Regions from separate parts of the Salinifilum ghardaiensis genome, predicted to be linked through region 1. Evidence: riboswitches for the same ligand, from Rfam matches in the RefSeq annotation. Region 1 holds a riboswitch; each other region holds the start of a gene.
What was found. Region 1 has a riboswitch for cobalamin ahead of metE (5-methyltetrahydropteroyltriglutamate--homocysteine S-methyltransferase). Riboswitches for the same ligand answer to the same signal wherever they lie in the genome.
Positions count from the first base shown of each region.

Region 1 (4,527 bases):
GGTCCTGGAGCGCCCCGACATCAGCGGTGTCGTCGGCATCGGCAACGGAGCGGTGACCGTCCGCGTGCTCGTCAAGACCCAGCCGGGCCAGCAGTGGGAACTCGGCCGCCGGCTCCGCGCCCAGCTCAAGACCGACCTCGACCGCCACAACATCTCCATCGCGCAGCCGGTGCTGCCGGTCAGCGGTGCCGGTGCGGCCCAGCAGGGCTGACCCGTCCGAACACGCCCGTCCGAACACGCGCGGCGCCGCCCCGGCAGGACCGGGACGGCGCCGCGTTCGCGTGCGGCGGGCAGCACGGCTGCGGTCGGCCGCGGGCGGACGGCGAGCGGTGGGGGAGGCGCCCGCCCGCGACGCGCGGTCACCGCGACAGGACCGCCACCGCGGGGTCGACCGGAGCCGTCACCGCGGCAGGGCCGATAGGAGCCGTCACCGCGGCAGGGTCGAGCGGACCTTCGCCGCCGCGTCGGCCATGTTCCGCAGCGCGGCCTCGACCTCCTCGTAACCGCGGGTCTTCAGCCCGCAGTCCGGGTTGATCCAGAGGCGGTCGGCGGGAACGGCGCGCAGCGCCTCGTCGGCGAGCGCGGCGATCTCCGCGGTGTCCGGCACCCGCGGGGAGTGGATGTCGTACACGCCGGGACCGATGCCGCGGCCGTAGCCGACCGCGTTGAGATCGGTCAGCACCTCCATCCGCGACCGGGCCGCCTCGATGCTGGTGACGTCGGCGTCCAGGTCGACGATCGCGTTGATGACGTCGCCGAACTCCGAGTAGCACAGGTGCGTGTGGATCTGGGTGCCCGCGGCGACGCCCGACGTGGCCAGCCGGAAGGCGTGCACCGCCCAGTCCAGGTAGGCGGGCTGGTCGGCGGCCCGCAGCGGCAGCAGCTCGCGCAGGGCGGGTTCGTCGACCTGCACCACGCCGATGCCGGCCGCTTCGAGATCGGCGACCTCGTCGCGGATCGCCAGCGCCACCTGCCGTGCCGTGTCCGCCAGCGGCTGGTCGTCGCGGACGAACGACCAGGACAGCATCGTCACCGGCCCGGTGAGCATGCCCTTGACGGGCTTGTCCGTCTGCTGCTGGGCGAAGGTGCTCCACTCGACGGTGATCGGAGCCGGCCGCGAGACGTCGCCGAACAGGATCGGTGGACGCACGCAGCGGGACCCGTAGGACTGCACCCACCCGTGGCGGGTGCTGACGAAGCCCTCCATGTACTCGGAGAAGTACTGGACCATGTCGTTGCGCTCCGGCTCACCGTGCACCACGACGTCCAGCCCGAGCCGCTCCTGCAGCCGGATGACGCCGGTGATCTCGTCGCGCATCCGCTGCCGGTAGCTCTCCCGGTCGATGGTGCCCGCGGTCAGCGCGGCCCGCGCCTTGCGCACGTCACCGGTCTGCGGGAACGAACCGATCGTCGTGGTCGGCAGCGGCGGCAGCCGCAACGCCTCCTGCTGGGCCTGCCGACGCCGCGCGTACTCCTCCCGGCGGGCGTCACCGGGGCGCAGCGCGGCGACCCGGGCGCGCACGCGCTCGTCGTGCACCCGGGCGGCGTGCGCGCGGTCGTCCACGCGGGCCCGCGCAGCTGCCAGTTCCCCGGAGACGCTGTCGCGGCCCTCGTGCAGCGCCCGGTGCAGCGTGACGACCTCCTCGAGCTTCTGCTCGGCGAAGGCCAGCCACGAGCGCACCTGGGGGTCCAGCTCGGTCTCGGCTTCGACGTCGTAGGGCACGTGCAGCAGCGAGCACGAGGTCCCGACCGCCAGTTCGCCCGCGGATCCGCGCAGCCGCTCCGCGGTCGCCAGCGCCCGGTCGAGATCGGTGCGCCAGATGTTGCGCCCGTCGACCAGGCCCGCCACCACCGACTTGTCGCGCAAGCCGGTCAGTTTCGGAATCTCCTCCACTGTGGAGGGGCTGGAGACGAGATCGAGCGCGAGTCCCTCCACCGGGCTGTCGGCCAGGATCGGCAGCGCCTCGCCGAGATCGCCGAAGTACCCGGCCACGAGCAGTTTCGGTCGCTCTTGCAGCTGGCCGAGGCGGGCGTAGGCCGAGCGCAGGGCCTGCAGCTGCTCCGCGGTGCGATCCGCGGCGAAGGCGGGCTCGTCCAGCTGCACCCACGGCACGCCGGCCCGGTGCAGCTCGGCCAGCAGGTCGGCGTAGGCGCTGACGAGGTCATCCACTGTGTCCAGTGGAGCGAAGCCCTCCGGCGCGTCCTCGGCCGGCTTCGACAGCAGCAGGAACGTCACCGGCCCGACGAGCACCGGCCGGGTGCTCACGCCCTCGCCGACCGCCTCGCGGTACTGGTCCACCACGGTCGTGTCGGACAGCGCGAACCGCGTGTCCGGACCGATCTCCGGGACCAGGTAGTGGTAGTTCGTGTCGAACCACTTGGTCATCTCCAGCGGCGGCGTGGACTCCGCACCGCGCGCCATGGCGAAGTACGTGCCGAGCGGGTCCAGGCCCAGCTCGGTGTAGCGGCGCGGTACCGCGCCGAACGTCACCGCCGCATCGAGCACCTGGTCGTAGTACGAGAACGTGTTGCTCGGCACGGAGCGCAGCCCGGCATCGGCCAACGTGCGCCACGTGCCGGCGCGGATGTCCCGCGCGGTGCTGCGCAGGTCGGCCTCGCTGATGCGGGAGTTCCAGTACCGCTCCAGGGCACGTTTGAGTTCTCGGTTCGGACCGATCCGGGGGTAGCCCAGGACGGTCGATCCGATGGTGCTGGTCAACGCTTCTCCTCGGTTCGACGACACGGGGACGCCGAAGTCCGATGGGGGATGTGCCTGACCACCGGCACGTGCGGTGCGCGCAACTGCGGGCCGCACCGGTGCCGATCGCCCGCAGGGTCCTCCCTCGAGACCTCGGACACGCGCACGTCGCGGTGACGCGCGCACCGGTGGCAGGTCTTCGGACTCGCGGGCGTTCTCGGAGCTCGTCCGAGGTTCCTACGCGCCGTCGGCTTCCCAGGCGCTCGGCCCAGTGCCCACCCGACCCGTCGGTCGGGGACGGCGTTCGTTCCCGCACACCGCTGCGGGGCAGTCCCGGAATCGCACCGGGTTCCCTCTTGCCTCGTGCCGCCCTCCGCCGGGAAACCCGGCGCGGCCGCACGAACCACCAGCACGCATGAGACTACCCGCTCGGCGGCGTGTGACAAGACCGCCGCGGCCGCGCAGCGGTTCCCGGGCGGCGGGGGCGCCCCGGTTGCCGTGGAGTTCCGCGGCGGGACCGGCGCGGAGGAGATCCGCGCCACAGCGGTCGCACCCGCACCCGTGCGCGGGTGCTCGCCCCGCCGCGGTGACCACGGTGGACACCGCGGCGGCAATCGGCCGCGCCCCACCCGCGCGGGGCCGGGGAGAACGGGGGCGGGTGTGGCGCTCCGCCCGGCGGGGTAGGGGCAGGGCGTGCGGCGGCATCCCTCGGGCGGTGCCGCCGGGAGGCGGCGAAAGCTGAGAGGAGGAGCGATGACCACGGCTCGCGAGTTGATGACTCCGGGGACGCACTGCGTGCGCAGTGACCAACCGGTGCGCGAAGCGGCCCGGATGATGGCCGATCTCGGGGTGGGGTCGATGCCGATCTGCGGACCCGACGACAGGGTGAAGGGCGTGATCACCGATCGGGACGTGATCGTCAAGGTCGTCGGTCAGGGCCGCGATGCGAGCAGTTTCCCCGCCGGTGACCTCAACCAGGAGGAGGCGGTGACCATCGGCGCGGACGACTCGGCCGAGGAGGCGCTGGAGACGATGCGGCAGCACCGGGTGCGCCGGCTGCCGGTGATCGACGGCGACCGCCTCGTCGGGATGCTGGCGCTGGCCGACCTCGCGCGTTCGCTGCCGGAGCAGCGCAGCGGTGAGCTCATCGCGACGCTCACCGCGGAGTGACCCGGCAGCTCCGGAGCGCCCCGGTCGTCCCGGGGTTCCCGGCCGTCCCGGCGGCAGTCGCCCCGGGACGGGGTGCCCCGCCCCCGTCAACCGCCGAACGGATCGTGCACGTGGTCGACGATGTCGGCCACCGAGGTGATCGTCCTGTCCGGCTGGAAGGGGTACTGGCGCGCGGTGTCCTGGCCGGAGAGGCCGGAGAGCACGAGGATCGTGCGCATGCCCGCCTCCATGCCCGAGCGGATGTCGGTGTCCATGCGGTCGCCGAGCAGCAGGGTGCTGTCAGCGCTGACACCGAGCGTGCGCAGGGCGAAGCGCAGCATGAGCGGGTTGGGCTTGCCGACGTAGTACGGCGGCTGCTCGGTCACGCGTTCGATGAGCGCGGCGACCGCGCCCGTCGCGGGCAGCGAGCCCTCCCGGCCGCGCCCCAGCTCGTCCGGGTTCGTGGCGAGGAACCGCGCCCCGCTCTCGATGAGCCGGATGGCCTTGGTGATCGAGCTGAAGCTGTACGTGCGGGTCTCGCCGAGGATGACGTAGTCCGGGTCGTGCTCGGTGAGCACGTAGCCGGCCTCGGTCAGCGCCGAGGTCAGCCCCGGTTCGCCGACGACGTAGGCCGATCCGCCGGGCCGCTGCCGGGCGACGAAGGAGGCCGTGGCCAGCGC
Region 1 covers NZ_CM137101.1:2,736,421-2,740,947, reverse strand. Annotated here, with positions in the region: gene ACVGV0_RS12570 (mechanosensitive ion channel family protein) at 1-211, shown strand, start outside; gene metE (5-methyltetrahydropteroyltriglutamate--homocysteine S-methyltransferase) at 428-2,719, opposite strand; cobalamin riboswitch at 2,872-3,121, opposite strand; gene ACVGV0_RS12560 (CBS domain-containing protein) at 3,452-3,868, shown strand; gene ACVGV0_RS12555 (HAD-IIA family hydrolase) at 3,955-4,527, opposite strand, start outside.

Region 2 (4,527 bases), 1.2 Mb from region 1:
GGTCGCGGCGGCGCGGTCGGCGTCCCAGCCGGTGGTGGCCACGGCTTCCACGATGCGCCGCGCCAGCGACTCCAGCAGATCCACCGCGTCCGCCCCGGAGGCGGCGGGCCCGTCCACGAGGTCGGTCAGCGCGCTCGGCACGGACGCGCGGCTGCCGGGGTCGGCGAGCAGCGCCTGCTCGTCCATGCCGAAGTGCTCGGCCAGCGCCGAGCGCAGCCCCGGGACGGCGCCGACCGCTCCGCCGAAGACCTGCCGGGCGCGCAGCACGGCGAGCGCGTCGTTGACGAGCTCCTCGTCCTGCGGGGCCCTGCCCAGCACGTGCAGCCCGTCGCGGATCTGCACGTCCTTGATCTCGCAGAGGTAGCCGTCGATGTGCATCACGAAGTCGTCGAACGAATCCGCGTCCGGCTGCTCCTGCTGGTGCAGGTCGTGGTGCAGCTCGGCCGAGGTGACCAGCTCCCAGATCTGGTCGCGCAGCGCCGGCTTCTTCTCCGGGTCCATGTCGGACACCAACGCGTACTCGTCGAGCAGCTGCTCCAGCTTCGCGATGTCGCCGTAGGAATCGGCCCGGTCCATCGGCGGGATCATGTGGTCGATGACCGTCGCGTGCCCGCGCCGCTTGGCCTGCGTGCCCTCGCCCGGGTCGTTGACGATGAACGGGTACACCAGCGGCATGTCGCCCAGCACCGGGTCGGGGGCGCAGTCGGCCGACAGCCCGATCCCCTTGCCGGGCAACCACTCCAGCGTGCCGTGCTTGCCCAGGTGCACCACGGCGTCGGCGCCGAACTCCTCCTCCAACCACCGGTAGGCGGCGAAGTACTGGTGCGACGGCGGCAGGTCCGGGTCGTGGTAGATCGCGATGGGGTTCTCGCCGAAGCCGCGCGGCGGCTGGATCAGCAGCACCACGTTGCCGAACCGCAGAGCGGCGACGTAGATCGCGCCTTCCTCGTCGACGTAGAGGCCGCCCGGCGGCGTTCCCCAGTGCTCGACCATGCTGTCGGCCAGCGGCTTGGGCAGCGCGTCGAACCACTCGCGGTAGCGCGTCGCCGGGATCCGGACGGCGGCCTGCGACATCTGCTCCTCGGTGAGCCACTCGACGTCGTGCCCGCCCGCGGCGATGAGCCGGTGGATCAGCGCGTCGCCGTCCAGTCCGGACGTGTCGAGACCACCGAGGTCGTAGCCGGCGGATTCGAGCGCGCGCAGCAGCACCACGGCCGAGGCGGGGGTGTCGAGTCCGACGGCGTTGCCGACGCGGGAGTGCTTGGTGGGGTACGACGACAGCACGACGCCGAGGCGCTTGTCCCCGTTGCGGGTTCCGCGCAGCCGGGACAGGGCCACCGCTGTCCCGGCGACGCGCCGCGCGCGCTCCGGATCCGCGACGTAGACCGGGATCTCGTCCTCACCGGACTCCTTGAAGGAGAACGGGACGCTGATCAGGCGGCCGTCGAACTCGGGGACGGCCACCTGCATGGCGGCGTCCATCGGGGACAGCGCGGCGTCGCTCTCCTCCCACTGCGCACGGCTGCTGGTCAGGCACATCCCCTGCAGCACGGGAATGTCCAGTTCGGCCAGAGCGCCGGCGTCCCACGAGTCCTCGTCGCCGCCCGCGCTGGCGTTGGCGGCCACGGAACCGCCCGCGGCGAGCACCGTGGCGATCAGGGCGTCGCACTCGCCGAGGAGTTCGCGCAGCCCTTCGGCGTCCGCCAGGCCGCGCAGCGACCCGCAGTACACCGGCAGCACGTTGGCACCGGCGGCTTCGACCTCGTCGGCGAGCACGTCCACGAACGCGGTGTTCCCGGCCAGGGCGTGCGCCCGGTAGAACACGACGCCGACTGTGGGGCGGGCGGGGTCGTGCTCCCGGCTGCCGTGCACACCGAACTCGGGGGTCTTCTCCGGCGGCTCGAACGCGGTCCCGGTGAGCAGCACCGTGTCCGAGAGGAACCAGGCCAGGTGCGCGAGGTTGCGCGGACCACCTTCCGCCAAGTAGGACAGGGCTTGGGTGGCCACACCGGAGGGAACGGTGGACAGGGCCATCAGCTCCGCGTCCGGAGTCGCCTCGCCGCCGAGCGCGACGGTCGGGACACCGGTCTCGAGGACCGCGTCCAGCCCGTCCTCCCAGGCGCGCTTGCCGCCGAGCAGCCGCACAACGACGATGTCCACACCGGACACCAGGTCGGGCACTTCCTCAGCAGAGACGCGGGCCGGGTTCGCCACGCGGTAGTCCGCTTCGCAGGCACGTGCGGCGAGCAGGTCGGTGTCGGCGGTGGACAGCAGCAGCACACGTGTACTGGCGGATTCGGTCACGCCTCGTCCTCTCTCTCGGGGTGCGCGCCCCGGGTGGGGGTTTGCGGCGCTCGGAGTCTCCTGGCTCCCGGATCACCGCACCTCCCCCGCCTTCCCGCCCGTTCCGGGCCGTGGCATCTCAGGGGCAGCTCCCCGGTCACAGTGGCGCGACCGCCCCGGACTCGCACCGGGTTCCTCCGATTTCGCCGCAGGCTTGCCGGCCCATCCTAACGGGCGCGGCACGCGGCGCCATGAGCTGCTTCACCCGTCTCCCCCGCAACGGCGCCGGGCAGCGCCGCGCAGCGGGAGCGCGCGCGATCGTCGCAGGTGACCAGCGGTCGGCAGCGCCGCGCGGCGCGCGGGTGTGCTGGGCCACACCGGAGGGCGGCTCAGCCCGGCGCGCCCGCGCCACCGACGAGGTCGGCCAGCCTGGCCAGCTGCGCGGAGTCCTCCAGCGCCGAACCCACGGCGACCACCGAGGCCCCGGCCGCGAGGTACTCCTCCGCGTTGCCCGCGTGCACGCCGCCGGTGGCGACCAGGCGCATGCTCGGGAACGGTCCGCGCATCGCGCGGAACCACCCGGCGGAGAGCTCGGCGGCGGGGAAGGCCTTCACCCAGGTCACCCCCAGCCGTTGGGCCCACTGCATCTCGCTCGGGGTGGCCACGCCGGGCAGGTGCGGCACTCGCAGCTCCTCGCTGGTGCGCAGCACTTCGGAATCCAGGCCGGGAGCGACGGTGAACGCCGCGCCGGCGGCGTGCGCCGCGTGCAGCTGGTCGAGGCCGACCACTGTGCCGGCGCCGACGGGGCGTCCGCGCCGCCTGCCCGCTTCGACGGCGGCCCGCAGGGACGGCTCGGCCTCCCCCGTTTCGATCGGCACTTCCACCGCGCGGATCCCCAGGTCCCACGCCCGCTCGGCGAGGCTGACCGTGCGCTGCGGATCCATCCCGCGCAGGATCGCCATGACCGGGACGGTGAACAGCTCGTCGAAGGTGTGCATCTCAGCCCTCCCCGAACCGGAGCGCGCGCCAGCTCTGATCGGAGCGGTCCAACCAGCCGGCGAGCGCGGATTCCTCCGGCGGCGCGGTCTGGTCGGTGGTGCTGAGCAGGCTGTGCGCGGCGAGCAGGTGGCCGAACCGCAGGCGCCGCTGCGGGTCGAAGCCGCGGAGGACGCCCGCGAGGTACCCCGCGGCGAAGGCGTCCCCCGCCCCCACGGGTTCCACGACGTCGACGTGCGGCGCGGGAACGGACACGGGCTCGGCGCCCAGCTCCCAGGCCGCGTTCGCCGCGTCCTTGACGACGACGGTGCCGGGGCGCGGCAGCATCGCCCGCACCTCCTCCGCGGTGCGCGCGCCCCACAGCGCGGCTGCTTCGTCGAGGCCGACGAACACGATGTCGGCGAGGTCGGCGAGCTCCCGCAACCGGGGCGCCGCCTGCTCGGCCGGCCACATCGCGGGGCGGTGGTTCACGTCGAACGACAGCAGGTGCCGGCGTGGACGCGCGAGCAGGTGCTGCACCATCCGGTCGCAGGCCGCCGACAGGGCGGGGGTGATGCCGCTGACGTGCAGGACCTCGACGGCGTCGAGCACTCCGTCGCCGAGGAAGCCCTCGTCCATCGTGGAGGCCGCGGACCCGGAGCGGTAGTAGTGCACGCGCGTGCCGTCCGGTCCGGGGTTCTTGAAGTAGACCCCGGTGGGCGCGGCGGATTCGGTCGCGACGAGGTCGGTGGCCACGCCCGCGGCGGAGATGTCGGCGACGAGGCGCCGCCCGAGCGGGTCGTCGCCCACTTTGCTCGCCCATCCGACCCGGTGTCCCAGCCCGGCCAGGTGCATCGCCACATTGGACTCCGCACCCCCTGCGGAGAGGGTGAACCGCGCGGCGTTCTCGAGGGCGACCGGCTGCTCCGGCGCGATCAGCGACATCGTCTCGCCCACGCACAGCGCCTCGAACGCCCCGGGCAGTTCGGCGGTCATGCGGCACTCCCCTCTCTGCTCACGTCCGGCGCGGCCCGCGGCGGTGCGGCCGGACGCGCCGACCGGGAACACGCTACCCACCCGGCGTGCGCGATCCACAGCGACCGTGCACATGGTGCAAACGATCCACACGGCGCGGAGGTGGAGCCGACCTCTACGCTGGGGCGGGGCGATCACGACTCACCGTCCGCAGGCAAAGGAGCACTCATGAGCCTTCAGCGCCCGGTTGACCCGGACCCGTACTCGCTGCTGCCCGAGGTGCCGCAGTTCACC
Region 2 covers NZ_CM137101.1:3,946,252-3,950,778, forward strand. Annotated here, with positions in the region: gene cobN (cobaltochelatase subunit CobN) at 1-2,304, opposite strand, end outside; cobalamin riboswitch at 2,359-2,480, opposite strand; gene ACVGV0_RS17980 (bifunctional 4-hydroxy-2-oxoglutarate aldolase/2-dehydro-3-deoxy-phosphogluconate aldolase) at 2,673-3,281, opposite strand; gene ACVGV0_RS17985 (sugar kinase) at 3,283-4,254, opposite strand; gene ACVGV0_RS17990 (YbhB/YbcL family Raf kinase inhibitor-like protein) at 4,462-4,527, shown strand, end outside.
Region 2: linked by a shared signal. The riboswitch ahead of cobN (cobaltochelatase subunit CobN) and the one ahead of metE (5-methyltetrahydropteroyltriglutamate--homocysteine S-methyltransferase) in region 1 are both predicted to bind cobalamin.

Region 3 (4,527 bases), 1.2 Mb from region 1:
ACCACCCGCTGCGCGCGCAGCAGTCCGTCGGCCAGCGGCGTGCGGCCACCGGTGCGCAGCTGGCGCATCCGCGCCGCAGCAACGTCCACAGAGGACGTCGGTGGCAGCACCACCTCGGCGGACTCCCCGCGGAAGGAGATCACGCCGACCTTGTCCCGGCGCTGGTAGGCGTCCCGCAGCAGTGACAGCACCGCGCCGCTGACCGCGGACATCCGCTCCCGCGCGGCCATCGAGCCGGACGCGTCCACGGCGAACAGCACGAGGTTCCCCTCGCGCCCCTCGCGCACCGTGCGGCGCACGTCCTCGTTGCGCACCACCAGACCGGGGCCGCTGCGCCCCCGCGCGTGCTGGTGCGGAGCAGCAGCGACCACAGTGGACGGAAGGTGGACCCCGTACCCCTCGTGGGACGAGGCGCGCACCCCGCGTCCCGTGCGCGAGCGGGCGCGGCTGCGGCGGCCGGGAGCTCCCTCCCCCGTGCCGGGAACTTCCAGCAGGCGCGCGCGGAACTCGGACCCGGGCGCCGGCGCGCGGCGCTCCTGCGGCGCCGGCGAGGAACCGTCCGAGTCCTCGGACTCCTGCCCCTGCGACTGCGAGGAGGGCGCCGAGGCCTGCTGCTCCTCCGGTTCGGGCGCGCCGCCGCCGGGGCCGTCGTCATCGGGACCACCGTCGTCCGGCCCTTCGTCGTCCGGCCCTCCGTCGCCGTCCGTTCCGCCCGAGTCGTCCCCGTCGCCGTCCGAACCGCCGCCCTGGTCGTCACCGGGCTCGTCCGCGTGCTGCGCGGCGTCGTCGAGCGCCTGCTGCAGCTGGTCGTCGTCCACACCCGGTTCGTCGAACGGATCGCGGCGCCGCCGGTGCGGCAGCACGAGCTTCGCCGCCGTCTCCACGTCGGTGGCGGCCACGGCGTCCGCACCGCGCCAGGCCGCGTGCGCCACCGCGGTGCGCGCCAGCACGAGGTCCGCGCGCATCCCGTCCACCTCGAACGACGCGCACAGCGCAGCGATGCGGCGCAGTTCCGCGTCGGGCAGGACGACCTTGCCCACCTGGTCGCGCGCCCGCGCGATCCGCTCGGCCAGCTCGGCCTCCTCGGCGGCCCACCGCGCGGCGAACCCCTCGGGGTCGTCCTCGAAGGCCAGGCGGCGGCGCATCACCTCGGACCGGGTCCCGACCTCGCGGTCGGCACCGACCTCCACCGCCAGCCCGAACCGGTCGAGCAGCTGCGGCCGGAGCTCGCCCTCCTCCGGGTTCATCGTCCCGACCAGGACGAACGACGCCGCGTGCGAGACGGACACGCCCTCCCGCTCGACGTGCGCGCGCCCCATCCCCGCCGCGTCCAGCAGGACGTCCACGAGGTGGTCGTGCAGCAGGTTGACCTCGTCGACGTAGAGCACGCCCCGGTGCGCCGCGGCCAGCAGGCCGGGCTGGTAGGCGCGGACGCCCTCGGACAGCGCCCGCTCCACGTCCAGCGATCCGAGCAGCCGGTCCTCGGTGGCGCCGACGGGCAGCTCCACCAGGCGCGCCGCGCGGTGCTGCGCCTCCGCGGAGGCGTGCGGACCGTCCGGGCACTGCGCGTCGGGCTGCGCGGGGGAGCAGGCGAACCGGCATTCCGGCACCACGTCCAGCACCGGCAGCAGCGAGGCCAGCGCTCGCACCACCGTCGACTTCGCCGTGCCCTTCTCACCGCGCACCAGCACACCGCCGATGCGGGGGTGCACCGCGTTCAGCAGCAACGCCAACCGCAGGTCGTCGTGCCCGACGACGGCGGAAAACGGGAAGCGCGGACTCACGCGGGAGGCCTGCGGCGAGGCAGTCATACCAAGGTCTTCCTTCCTCCGGTCTCGGACGCCCGGGGTGTCGGGGCGAGGGGCGGCAGTGTCCTGACTCCCGGATCCTCGCGTCCCTCCGGCCTTCCCGGGGCGGCGTCCGTGCGCCGCGGTCCGGTGGCCCGCGCGGGAGGTCCGCTCCCCGGTCACAGTGGCGCCGGCCGTGCCGGATTCGCACCGGCTTCCCTGGCGCCCCCTCGTGGAACCGTTTCCTGCAGGTCCACCAGCATCCTGGCAGAGCGCGATCACGGATCCAACACAGCGGGCCCGATCGGAGAGAAGTCCCACGGAGCCCGCGGGAGCTCACCGGGCCGTTCCGCGCTGCGGCGCTCCACCCGAGCTGCGCAGGAGGTCCGCGACCCGGCCGGGGCCTGGCCTCACTCGGCCAGCCGCATGTCGACGTGCGGGATGCCGTCCTCGTCGTGGACCGGACCGCTCTCGACGAAGCCGAAGGAGCGGTAGAAGCCGGCCTTGTCCACCTGCGCGGACAGCACGGCCGGACTGCGCCTGATCTCGGCGAGCGCGGCGCGCATCAGCTTGCGCGCCAGCCCCATGCCGCGGGCGCCCGCCTCGGTGCACACCCGGCCGATGCGGTACGTGCCGTCGGGCTCCTCCAGCAGCCGGAGGTAGCCGAGGACGACTCCGTCGGCGGAGTCGATCCAGAAGTGCCGGGTGGTCTCCTCGAGATCGCGGTCGTCCAGCTCGCGGTACGGGCAGTTCTGCTCCACGACGAACACGTCGACCCGCAGGCGCAGCATGCGGTAGAAATCGGTCGCGTCCAGATCGGCGGTGTACGCCCGGTGGACAGCAGTCGCGAGCGGCTGAAGTATCACCTGTTCGTGGATACCACAGCAGCGCCCGCCCGGTTCGCCCGACCCCGCCGCACCGTTAGGCACGCCACCCCGCCGGGGGCGCGCCGCTGGGCGCCCCGGCCTGCGCCGGAGCACCGCGCAGGCGGCTCGCAGGCGGGCTCACAGCTGCCCCTCGAGCAGCGGGACGTAGCCCGAGGTGCGGGTGTACACCCCCGGGGTGTCCGGGCGGCCGCACCCGTCGCCGTAGGAGACGACGCCGGCCAGCCGCCCGTTGACCACGTAGGGGCCACCGGAGTCCCCGGCGCAGGAGTCCACGCCGCCCCGGGGAACTCCGGCGCAGAACATCGCGGACCGGTCGTACTCGGAGTAGGTCTCCGCGCACTCCGCGTTCGCCGCCACGGGCACCTCGGCGGAGCGCAGCACGGGTGAGGACGGACCGGACTCGGCGGTGCGGCCCCAGCCGTACACGGTGCCGCGCGTGCCGGGGCGGTACGACTCCGCATCACCCGGCTCGACGAGGTCGATCGTCGGCTGCGGCAGCGGGTCGCGCAGCGTGAGCACCGCGATGTCGTCGCCGTGCTGCACGTCGCGGTAGTCGGGGTGGCGCCACACGTCGGCGACGGTGGCCTCGCTCCCGGCGTCGGTGCGCAGGTCGCTGCGCCCGGCCACCACGTGCAGGTCCTCCGACGGGCGCTCGACGCCGGTGAGCTGGTCGACGGTGCAGTGGGCCGCGGTGACGACCTTGCCGGGGCGCACGAGCGTGCCGCCGCAGAACTGCCGCCCCTCGGCGTCGGTGAGCGCCACCACCCACGGAGCCCGGCTCGTGTCGCTCCGCTCCCCGCCGAGCACCTTCGGCTCGGCGGTGACGGCCTGCGCGGCCGGGGACATCCCGGCCAGAACGGTGACCACACCGCCGAGCACGCCCGCACCGCGCACGAGCCGGCCGCGCCCACCCGCCTCCGCACCGGGGGCGCCGGCGGCGTCTCCGTTCCCGTCGCACCTCGCCACGGGGTGCCTCCTCTCACCGGGTTGCGCCAGCCGATCACCGTAGTGCCCCCGCGCGCTCGCCGGGCGGAGGCACAACTCACATGGTTCCCGGAAAAAATCCCGTTACCATGGATAAAGCGCGGAAATTTTCCTCTCCATGGGCATGTTGAGCACATGGATGTGCGCACTGGGGGCTTTGCATCGAACGGGGCGCACCCGACGCGTCCCGACCCGTGCCGGTAGCCACCGGCAGATCGAACCTGATCGTGTGAGGAGGAGGACGTGTTCGTGGATCTCAGCACGGTGCCCGCGTTCCTGATCGCCAGCCTCGTCGTGATCCTCACCCCGGGCGTGGACACGTTCCTCCTGCTGCGCACCTCGCTGCACCAGGGACGGGGCGCCGGCCTGCGCGCCCTGCTCGGCATCCACAGCGCCAGCGCGGTGCAGATGACCGTGGTGATCTCCGGGCTCGGCGCGCTCATCACGCAGCAGCCGGCGGTGCTGTCCACGTTGAAGTGGATCGGCGCGGCCTACCTGCTCTACCTGGCCGGGAGCATCCTGCGCGGGCTCTGGTTGGCGCGACGGGAGGCCCGCAGCGGGCTGCCCGCGCGGCACGCCGAGACGGCGAAACCGTTCACCCGCGGCTTCCTCAGCAACATCACCAACCCGAAGATGCTGCTGTTCAGCCTGGCCTTCCTGCCGCAGTTCGTCGGCTCCGCCGCCTACCCCGCCGCGCAGCTCGTCGTGCTCGGCGTGCTGTTCCTCGCCCTCGCCGCCGTCTGGGAGCTCGCGATCGTCCTGGGGGCGGGGCACATCGCCGACCGGCTGCGCAACCCCCGGGTCGGTCGAACCCTCGACCTCGTCAGCGCCACCGCTTTCGTCACGATCTCGATCGGCCTGGTGGCGGG
Region 3 covers NZ_CM137101.1:3,938,954-3,943,480, forward strand. Annotated here, with positions in the region: gene ACVGV0_RS17950 (magnesium chelatase subunit D family protein) at 1-1,811, opposite strand, end outside; cobalamin riboswitch at 1,870-2,006, opposite strand; gene ACVGV0_RS17955 (GNAT family N-acetyltransferase) at 2,198-2,653, opposite strand; gene ACVGV0_RS17960 (S1 family peptidase) at 2,792-3,640, opposite strand; gene ACVGV0_RS17965 (LysE family translocator) at 3,902-4,527, shown strand, end outside.
Region 3: linked by a shared signal. The riboswitch ahead of ACVGV0_RS17950 (magnesium chelatase subunit D family protein) and the one ahead of metE (5-methyltetrahydropteroyltriglutamate--homocysteine S-methyltransferase) in region 1 are both predicted to bind cobalamin.

Region 4 (4,527 bases), 340 kb from region 1:
GGGAACCGGCGAGCACCGAGCAGGCGCAGTACAGCCTGCCGTTCGCCGTGGCCGCCGCGGCGGTGCACGGGCGGGTCGGCGCCGAACTGCTGGCGGCGCCGAGCGGGGCGGGGGCGGAGTTGCGGAGGCTGAGCCGGTCGCTGCGCGTGCAGGTCGCGCCCGAGTTCGAGCGGGTCTTCCCGGAGCAGCGCTGGGCCGAGGCGACGCTGGTGCTCCGCGACGGCCGCAGTCTCCGGTCCGGAGCGGTCTCGGCGCCGGGCGGTCCCGAATCACCGATGACGGGGCGGGAGATCACCGGCAAGTTCCGGAACCTGGCCGCACCCGTGCTGGGACGTGAGCGTGCGGAGCGGATCGCAACGCTCTCCGGCGAGATGGGCCGGCTGCCGGACGTGCCGGAGCGCTACGACGCGCTCCTCGCCGAGATCACCGGCCCGCTGTGAGGTAGTTCCCGGGGCTGCGGGCGCCCGGTGCGTGCTGCGGCTCGCGCTTCGCGAGCGCGCTCGGCCTGTCGGAGCACCGCCGACAACCCCGAGCGCGGGAACGTGCGACCGCAGTCGCGCTCACGCGTGGTGGTCGACGATGTCGTACTCCTCCCACCGCAACTCCTCCATCCACTGTGGTTCGCCGGAAGCGCTTCACACCGCGGCCGGGCGCACGGGGAGTTCGAAGTGGACGGACGGGCTGTGCCGGCCGTCCTGCCGCCCGTCGTGGATCTCCGTGGCCAGGCTGCGCCAGAACGGTTCCGCCCCGTCCACGGCCGGGTTCGTGTGCAGGTAGAGCGTGGTGTACTCGGGGGCCGCGGCGACGAATTCGCAGGCGAGGCCGACGAGCGCGCGGGCCAGGCCGTTCCTGCGGTGCTCGGGGCGGACGTAGGTGCGGAAGATCTGCGCCGTCTCCGCGGTGCCGTAGCGCTGGGCGATCCACTGTGGATGCGGTGGGCTCTTCGGCCCGTCCGAGCGCACGGATGCGGTTCCGACGACCTCGTCTTCCAGCGCGGCCACGAACAGGGCGTGGCCGGGCGTGCGGAAGTAGGTGTCCTCGAGGTGGATCACGTCGGCGTGCCAGCTGGGGACGTAACCGTGGCCGAGCACGTGGTAGAAGGTGTCGAGCATGAGCGTGCGCGCTCCCTCGACGTCGTGCAGGCGTGCGCGCCGCACGGTGTAGTCGCCGAGCGCTCGATCGCTTCCCCCGGGCATGTCCTGGCTCCTCGAACGTCCGTTCCGATCCACGTGTCCGAGACTAATGCAACACGCTTGCAACAGCAAAATCGATGCTGAAAGCGCGGGATTCCGCGGGGAACAGCTGCTCATGCCGGGTTCGGCGGTGCGCGGGCGCTCCGGTGGCACCGGCGGGGAACCGCTCGGGGCGGCTTGACATCCGGTGGGGCGGCTGCGTACTTCTGGATCACGTACTGCGACGGCGACCAGGAAGCCGGTGCGAATCCGGCACGGTCCCGCCACTGTGAGTGGGGAGCTTCCCTCCACCCGCGGCCACTGCCGGAGAGCCCGGTGGGAAGGCCGGAGGGGCGGCGAGAATCCACGAGTCAGGACACTGACGCCGTCGCGCCGACTCGAAGCGGGGTCGCGGAGCCCCGAAGGAGGTACACAGGTGCGTCACGACACGTGCACCGCACGGCCGTCCCCGAACGACCCGCGTGCGGCGGTGGACCCGCAGGGCGCGTGAAAAGCCCCGGCACCGCTGGCAACCCCTCAACTCACGTGGATCGTACGGAGACGACTGTGCTTTCGACCGCTTCGGCCCCGGCCGGACGCAACGGAACCTCGCCGGACCTGCTGGCGCAGCGCGCGCTGGGCGGGCAGTTCGCGCGGGACCGCGACGACCTCCCGCAGTCCTTCAGCGCCTCGGTCGCGTTCCTGACCGTGCAGGGCTCGCAGCACTCCGGCAGGAGGAGCAGCTACGTCAACACGGTGCTCAGCATCCGCGTGCACGATGCCGTGGGCTCGTGCGCCGTGGAACCCGGTGAGCTCGGGGAGCGGGAGGTGCAGGAGATCGTCGGCTGCCGCGTCGACGCCCTGCTGTCCCACCCCGAACCCGCCGTGCGGGTGGCCGCGCTCGACGCGTACCTCACCTGCGTGCGACCGCACATCAGCGACCCGCGGAGGAGGACGGTGCGGCTGCCCCCGGGAGGTTCGCTGGAGAAGTCCACCGCCCGGGCCCGGGCGGTCGCGGAGCTCGTGCACGTGCCCGCGGGCGGGCGCGTCGCCGTGATCGGCGTGGTCAACTCGCTGCTGTCGGCGCTGCGCGAGCGCGGTGTCGACTACGTCGCCTGCGACCTCAGGGGCGGGCGAACCGAGTGGGACGAACCGGTGCTGCAGTGCCACCGGCAGGCGATCGGCCGAGCCCGGGCGGTCCTCGCCTCCGGGATGGTGCTCGGCAACGACACCTTCAACGAGATCGCCGGGCTGTGCCGCGACCGCGGTCTCGCCCTGACGATGTTCGCGCAGACCGGCAGCGCGGTCGCGCGGGAACTGCTCGGTTCCGGCGTCGACGCCCTGTCGGCGGAGCCGTACCCCTTCTTCTGGCTCACCGGCGATGCCACCGAGATCCACCTCTACTCGGCCGCGGGCGGTGGTCGGCCGTGACGCTGACGCACGCGGGCGCGAAGACCGGCGGCGCCAAGTGCCTCTCCCTGCTGGACCTGATCGGGAACACCCCCGCGGTGCGTGTGGACACTCCGCTGCCGCGCCGGCACCCGGGGTTCTGGGCCAAGTTGGAAGGACTCGCTCCCGGGACCATGAAGGCCCGAGCGGCGTTGTCGATGCTGGACGGAGCGCGCCACCGGGGCGAGCTGCTGCCCGGAGCACCGGTCGTGGAATCCAGCAGCGGGACCCTGGCCGTGGGACTGGCCTACGTCTGCGCGGCCCTGGGGCACCCGCTGGTCATCGTCGCCGATGACGAGCTCGACGGGATGACGCGCGCGCTGCTGCGGGCGCACGGCGCGCGCGTGGAGGTCGTGCGCCAACCCCACCCGCGGGGTGGCTGGCAGCGGGCGCGGCGCGACCGGGTCCGCGAACTGGTGGACTCGCTTCCCGGCGCGTACTGGCCGGACCAGTACAACAACCCGGACAACCCCGCCGGTTACCGGGGGCTGGGACTGGAGCTCGTGGACCAGTTCGACCGGTTGGACGCCGTGGTGTGCAGCGTCGGCACCGGTGGGCACAGCGCCGGCATCGCCGCGGTGCTGCGCGAGCACCGGCCCGAGGTGCGGATCGTGGGCGTGGACGCGCCGGCCTCGACCGTGTTCGGCCATCCCGCCGGAGAGCGGCTGATGCGGGGCTTGGGCAGCAGCATCCACCCGGGCAGCGTCGACTACCGCGCCTTCGACGAGGTCCACTGGGTGGGCGCGGCGCAGGCCGTCGACACGTGCCGCAGGCTGGCCGGGCACGCCTTCGCCACGGGCGGGTGGAGCACCGGCGCCGCCGCCACGGTCGCGGCCTGGTGCGCGCAGCAGGCCGGCCTGCACGAGGTGGTCGCGGTCTTCCCCGACGGTCCCCACCGCTACTGGGACACGATCTACGACGACGATTTCCGCGAGCGCAACGGATTGGACGGGCACAGCGCCGCGGAGCCGGTCGAGGTCGACGACCCGGCCGCCGCCGCACCGCTGGGGTGGAGCAGGTGCGGCACCATCACCGACCCCTGCCCCCGGCGGAGCTCGGCGCGCGAGCGCTGCGACGTGTGCGAAGAGGACGAGAACTCGTGAGAACAAGCGGATTCCGGATGCTGTCGTGGCCGGCGAGGCTGCTGGTGATCAACCAGTTCGGGATCACCCTGGGCTTCTACATGCTGCTGCCCTTCCTCGCCTCCTACATGACCGACGACCTCGGATACGGTGCCGCGCTGGTCGGTGTGGTGCTGGGGGTGCGGAACCTGAGCCAGCAGGGCATGTTCCTGCTCGGTGGAACCGCTGCTGACCGGTTGGGCTGCCGCCCGATGATCATCGCGGGCTGTGCGCTGCGCGTGCTGTCGTTCGGGTTGTTCGGCGTGCTGACCTCCCTGCCGGGGCTGGTCCTCGCCACGGTGCTCACCGGGCTGGCCGGGGCCCTGTTCAACCCCGCCGTGCGGACCTACCTGATGCACGAGGCCGGCGATCGGCGTGCCGAGGCCTTCGCGGTGTTCAACGTCTTCGGCCACGCCGGGACGTTCGCGGGTCCCCTGCTCGGAGCCGCGCTGCTGGCGACCGATTTCCGCGCCGTCGCACTGCTGGCCTGCGCGGTGTTCGCGGTGCTGACGGTCCTGCAGTGGTTCGTCCTGCCCGCCCGGCCGATCGAAGCGCAGCGCACGAGCGTGCTCGGCAGCTGGCGCGAGGTGGTGGCCAATCGGCGCTTCGTCGCGTTCACCCTGGCGCTGTCGGCCTACTTCGGGCTGTACAACCAGCTCTACCTCGCCCTGCCGCTGGAGGCGCAGCGCGTGTCCGGGTTCGCCGGTGCGACGGCCGGCGTGTTCGCCGTGTCCACGGTGATCGGCGTGTTCGGGCAGGTGCGCATCACCGACTGGTGCCGCCGG
Region 4 covers NZ_CM137101.1:2,399,983-2,404,509, forward strand. Annotated here, with positions in the region: gene ACVGV0_RS11010 (MmgE/PrpD family protein) at 1-440, shown strand, start outside; gene ACVGV0_RS11015 (GNAT family N-acetyltransferase) at 636-1,196, opposite strand; cobalamin riboswitch at 1,375-1,574, shown strand; gene ACVGV0_RS11020 (Rossmann-like domain-containing protein) at 1,740-2,603, shown strand; gene ACVGV0_RS11025 (PLP-dependent cysteine synthase family protein) at 2,600-3,724, shown strand; gene ACVGV0_RS11030 (MFS transporter) at 3,721-4,527, shown strand, end outside.
Region 4: linked by a shared signal. The riboswitch ahead of ACVGV0_RS11020 (Rossmann-like domain-containing protein) and the one ahead of metE (5-methyltetrahydropteroyltriglutamate--homocysteine S-methyltransferase) in region 1 are both predicted to bind cobalamin.